Linked DNA regions of Peribacillus sp. FSL E2-0218. The main gene of each other region encodes a partner of the protein of the gene in region 2 in a complex. Links are inferred from orthologs where the notes say so. Each region holds a gene or a part of one and is shown on either strand. Other genes may lie near its edges.

The links. Proteins that work in one complex are often made in the same cells at the same time.
Region 1: the proteins of MHI53_RS23415 (region 2) and MHI53_RS19540 are in contact, whole or in part, in an NMR structure (PDB 1GGR), measured with the Escherichia coli proteins. The link is inferred for Peribacillus sp. FSL E2-0218 from one-to-one orthologs.

The regions. Positions count from the first base shown.
Region 1 is NZ_CP150304.1:4,074,478-4,077,242, reverse strand. It holds MHI53_RS19540 (PTS glucose transporter subunit IIA), read left to right. Parts: upstream 1-1,019; coding sequence 1,020-1,511; downstream 1,512-2,765. Other genes in the region: MHI53_RS19530 (ATP-dependent metallopeptidase FtsH/Yme1/Tma family protein), read left to right, coding at 2,646-2,765; MHI53_RS19535 (VOC family protein), read left to right, coding at 1,800-2,216; MHI53_RS19545 (DUF1349 domain-containing protein), read left to right, coding at 345-956; MHI53_RS19550 (DUF1801 domain-containing protein), read left to right, coding at 1-78. UniProt on the Escherichia coli protein: The phosphoenolpyruvate-dependent sugar phosphotransferase system (sugar PTS), a major carbohydrate active transport system, catalyzes the phosphorylation of incoming sugar substrates concomitantly with their translocation across the cell membrane.
Region 2 is NZ_CP150304.1:4,825,894-4,828,869, reverse strand. Bases 163-2,870 are described here. They hold MHI53_RS23415 (HPr family phosphocarrier protein), read left to right. Parts: upstream 163-1,241; coding sequence 1,242-1,499; downstream 1,500-2,870. Other genes in these bases: rpoN (RNA polymerase factor sigma-54), read left to right, coding at 2,857-2,870; MHI53_RS23400 (hypothetical protein), read left to right, coding at 2,607-2,750; clpP (ATP-dependent Clp endopeptidase proteolytic subunit ClpP), read right to left, coding at 1,584-2,189; whiA (DNA-binding protein WhiA), read left to right, coding at 268-1,221; MHI53_RS23425 (YvcK family protein), read left to right, coding at 163-201. Outside these bases: more of MHI53_RS23425, read left to right, coding at 1-162; more of rpoN, read left to right, coding at 2,871-2,976.

The sequences.
Region 1 (2,765 bases), 750 kb from region 2 along the record:
GATGTAATAAGTGAGATCGTTACATTCAGGGGGAAGGAGAATATTAAAAAAGCCGAAGCCAAAGCGAAAAAGAAATAAGTACGTTCAGCGCCATTTTCGAATCGGTTAAAAAAGGGGCGGTTTTTCCTTATGAAGTATCGCTTTTTCTTGTGCCGGAATGTGTGTAGAATTTGATCGCCTTCTGCTTGCCCTGCGCTCCGGAACCTGATAATTCTCAAACGTGGTCGACTTATGATAAGCTTGTATTATCGGAATTAACAAAATATTAATGATTTTGTTGGCGAAAGTCCTGCGTGCATGCATCAATTGTTAGAAAGGTGGCAACGATCATAACGGCTATATTAATGGAGGAGTTTAACCATGCTTCTGGATTCGGAACGAAATTAACTTGGCACTCCGAGCCGAAAGCATGGAGTATTAATGCGGAGGATTCGATTTTAGTCATTAAAACGGATAATCAAACCGATTTTTGGCAAAAAACTCATTATGGCTTTCAAGCGGATAATGGGCATTTTTTATACCATGAGGTAAACGGGGATTTTCGTTTAACGACGAAAGTGAAATCCAATCCAGTCAATAGATATGACCAAGCGGGCTTGATGGTGCGCTTCTCAACCGAGACATGGCTAAAGACGTCGGTTGAATATATCCCTGATGGCCAAAGTAAATTAGGTGTGGTTGCAACAAATCAAGGGTATTCTGATTGGTCAAGCCAGGAAATTTCAGAAGACGGGGCTCCGCTATTTTATCGCATCACGAGAAGGGACAACGACTTTTATGTGGATTATTCATTGGATGGCACTTCGTGGAGCCAAATAAGGATGACCCATCTCGTTGAAGAGGCAAGGAAGATGAAAGTCGGCCTTTATGCCTGCAGCCCGCAAGGCAAAGGGTATGAAGCAGCGTTCGATTTCATGAAGGTGGAAAAAATAGATAAGGAAACAAAGGTTTATTAATAGGGCAAGAGATGAAGACTTTTTGTCTTGATAAATTCGACTGGAAAGAGGAAGGGGTCTATTATGTTCAAGAAATTATTCGGAAAAAAAGATAGTGTGGAGCAATTGCTTGCACCGATAAACGGACAAGTCATAAAGATGGAGGATGTTCCAGATCCGGTGTTCTCCGGGAAGCTGATGGGAGATGGGATCGCGATCCTTCCTGAGGAGGGCCTTGTCGTGGCTCCGATAGATGCAGAAGTGGTCCAGGTTTTTCATACGAAGCATGCAATAGGACTTAAGACGAAAAATGGGATTGAATTGCTGATGCATATCGGGCTAGAAACGGTGAACCTTAAAGGTGAAGGATTCGAAGTCCATGTCGCAGAAGGGCAGCGTGTAAAAGCCGGGGACAAGCTCGTTACATTCGATATCGAATTCCTTAAATCGAATGCACCAAGCATTATCACTCCGATCGTCATCACGAATGGTGAGCTCGTTGAAAAAGTGGAAAAAACAGCTAACAGCGAAGCGATCATGAACGAAACGGAGATTATGAAAGTTTATTTAAAGTAAAAAATTAAGGGTTTACTAAAGTGTAAACCCGCAAAACATCCTTTGTAGCGATTATTGCAAAGGATGTTTTTATGATCATGAACTTTATTTATCCACCCAGCAAGATAGACCTTTCAGGAATACGCACGCTGCATTCGCTCAATGTCTATAGCATATTAAAGATTTAAGATGGGTAATGAACTGGTTCATATTTTGACTTGGACCGCTATCAGTGCTGCCAGCAGGATATTCTAAAAAAACAGCGAATAATAGGTGAGTGAACAAATAAATCAAGCGAGGGTGAATAGGATGAGAGTTCAAGCAGAAAAGATATTCGTTAACCTGCCTGTTAAAGATTTGGATGCTTCGATACAATTCTTCACTAAAGTGGGCTTTGCCTTTAACGAGCAAATGACCAATGAAAACGCAACGTGCATGGTTATCAGTGAATCGATTTACGTCATGCTATTGGTTGAGGATTATTTCAAGACGTTTACGAAGATGGAAATCCCGAATTCGGAAACGAGTGCGGAAGCGATTGTCGCCCTATCGGTAAATAGTAAGCAAGAAGTCGACGAAGTCGTCACTAGGGCATTGAATGCCGGCGCACAGCCCTATAATGAAGCCATCGACCATGGATTCATGTACGGTTGGAGCTTCAGGGATTTGGACGGACATCTTTGGGAAGTATTCTACATGGATGAAAGTGGGTTCAGGCAAGAATAAGCCAAAACGAACACCCCTTCACTTAACATGTACGCCTTATATAAGACATGAAAAAGGTGATGCTGTCTGTATTTTGCAGATGGCATCTTTTTTAAGCTCCATTACCCTCATAAACCAATACCCTAAAGAAAGCTGCCCAGTTCGTGCTGGCCTACGAAAGTATAAACCTCAAAAACTGTGGGTTAAATGGTCCTTTCTAAATGTTTAAGCTGAGTGTAATGAAACGATCGATGTATAAAATATGAAAACTATAGGCAATCGAACTTCTATCTCCATTCCCTTGTAGAGGGGATGAAATGGCATTACGCATGTTACCCTCAGTTTTGACTACGGGCTGTCCCGATCTTCTCCTATTGGTTTAATTGTTAATAATTAACTATATATGATACTATTACCTTTAGTTTGTTTTAACATGGGAGAAGGTATTAGATGAAGGCAATTTTCCGCACTAAGTTTTTTTATGTAATTATTTTGGCCGTGTTGTTGGCTGCTGGTTTTGGTTTCACCCATTACGAGCATGGCGAGAAGAAAGAGACATTGACCGATGCT
Region 2 (2,976 bases):
GAGATCCAGCAGCGGTACCAAGCTGAATATGCCAAGCCTGTCATGTATGATGTCGAGAGTTTAAAAAGGATGGGCCTTGAGATCATCCAGGAGCGCATTTTCAGCTATGAAGGGAATGTCATCCGGCATGATACAGAAAAAGTGGCCGATTTGCTTTACAATATGCTAATAAATGAAACGAAAAGCCATATAATTCCGTAGATATAGGCAGGGGCGTTTTTTTACTGATAAAAATAGATTACCTGCGTTCGATTGGGGGTGGAATGGATGTCTTTTGCTTCAGAAACGAAAAAAGAGCTTACTACATTAGAGGGAAAGGATTGTTGCGGAAAAGCGGAATTGTGTGCGCTGATCCGGATGAACGGATCCCTTTCATTTTCTAATCGGAAGCTTGTTGTGGATATTCAAACTGAAAATGCAGCGATTGCCAGACGGATTTATACGCTGCTGAAGAAAAGTTATGAGGTCCAAGTCGAGCTTTTGGTCCGTAAAAAGATGAAGCTTAAAAAGAATAACGTCTATATTGTCAGGATGTCATCTGGGGGACAGCGGGTTTTGACCGATTTGGAAATTTTGGGTGACGGATTTGAAATCCTCCATGCGATATCGGATAAGATCGTTGGAAAGAAATGCTGTAAGCGCTCCTATCTAAGAGGGGCATTTCTTGCGGGAGGTTCAGTGAATAATCCGGAAACGTCCTCGTATCACCTGGAAATTTTCTCGCTTTATAAAGAGCATAATGATGCGCTTTGTGAGTTGATGAATAAGTTCGACCTGAAGGCCAAAACGCTTGAGCGCAAAAAAGGATACATCATTTACTTGAAGGAAGCCGAGAAGATTGCCGAGTTTTTAAGTATCGTTGGGGCCCATTCCGCACTATTGAGGTTCGAGGATGTCCGGATTGTCCGTGATATGCGCAATTCTGTGAATCGGCTTGTGAATTGTGAAACGGCTAACTTGAACAAAACGATCGGTGCCTCATTGCGGCAGGTGGAAAATATCCATTACATCGAGGATACGGTCGGATTGAACATTTTGCCGGATAAACTTCGTGAAATTGCCGAACTGAGAATAGCCTTCCAGGATATAACCTTAAAGGAACTTGGCGAAATGGTATCCGGGGGAAGCATCAGTAAATCCGGAATTAATCACCGGCTACGGAAGATTGACGAAATAGCTGACAGGCTCCGTGGGGGAGAGGCTATTGCTGCGAAAAAATAAAGCTTACAGGGGAGATCATGATGGTGGAGAAACAAGTTAAAGTAAAACTGAAAACAGGTTTACAAGCCCGGCCGGCGGCCCTGTTTGTACAAGAAGCTAACCGCTTTCATTCGGATGTATTTCTTGAAAAAGAAGGAAAGAAAGTGAATGCAAAAAGCATCATGGGATTAATGAGCCTCGCCATCAGTTCAGGCGTATCCGTGAAGCTGATCGTTGAGGGGCGCGATGAGAAGGAAGCGCTGGAAGCATTGGAAGAATTCGTTCAGCAAGAGAGTTAAAGAAAGAGGATGCTAAAAGCGCATCCTTTTTTTCATGGCATGCTAAAAGGCCGCGAAGCTCTCGCGGCCTTTTGCTGTGCTGCATTATTTATCTTTTTTATCCTCAAGGATGCTGCGAGTGATGACTTTGTCAATCAAGCCGTATTCAAGGGCTCTTTCGGATGTCATGAAGTTATCGCGTTCCGTATCTCTTTGAAGGACTTCAAGAGGCTGGCCAGTGCGTTCTGCCAAAATCTGATTCAATTTATCTTTCAAGTGAAGGATACGGCGGGCAGCGATTTCGATTTCCGTAGCTTGTCCTTGCGCCCCTCCAAGTGGTTGGTGAATCATGACTTCACTGTTCGGCAACGCATAGCGCTTGCCCTTTTCGCCAGCAGCCAATAGGAAGGCTCCCATGGAAGCGGCCATACCAATGCATACAGTGGATACATCAGGTTTGATATATTGCATCGTATCGTAAATGGCCATACCGGAAGTGATGCTTCCGCCCGGGCTGTTGATGTATAATGTGATATCTTTTTCAGGGTTTTCCGCTTCTAAAAATAGTAATTGAGCAACAATGGAATTGGAAACATTATCGTCGATTCCGCTTCCCAGCATAATGATCCTGTCTTTTAATAAACGGGAGTAAATATCGTAGGCACGCTCCCCACGACTTGTTTGTTCGATAACTGTAGGAATTAAATTCATGTTCATTTCCTCCTTCGATTAAGAGAATCATTTTAAATTCTTTATGTATGTATGATACACTTTTTGGTCAATTTAGGTCAAACAAAACAAATCCTATAAGTGATAATTTGTTCGACAATTTTCTGGTCAAGTCTCCTTCCTCTTTGAATTCATTTGTAATTATGCCGATCAGGGATGAATTTCCACATTATCCATAATACCCAAAAGACAAACTTTTAAACCTGATAACCCTTGCAAAGGAGGGCATTCTATCATATAATGAAGTCTGTCGAATAGATATGAACATTGATTTTTCCAATTCGCCCTCGTAGTGCAACGGATAGAACGCAAGCCTCCGAAGCTTGAAATGCAGGTTCGATTCCTGCCGAGGGCACTGCCAAATCTCCCGCTTAAATTATTTAAGTGGGGGATTTTTTTATGAAAGATGATTTTTGTTGGAATTTCGCGATTTCCATCGAAATCTGTTTGATGGGGACATCCATCGAAAATAAGGGCTTCAGTCTTGAAAAATGGGGATTTTTCAATAAAAGTAGTTGTGAAAATGGCATTCATGACATATAGTATGGAAAACAAATAAACCATTCAGAAAAAAACGTAAGCGTTTTCATGGGTTTTTGTGTAGAATTTTCTCCTGATAATGTAAAATGGAGTGGGGAGGGATGAATCGATGAGTATGAATATGAAAGCAGGATTATTTCAACAGCAAACTTTAAAGATGGCAATGACCCAGGAGCTCATGCAGGCTATTACCTTGCTGCAATACTCCACCCAGGAGCTTTCCGCTTTC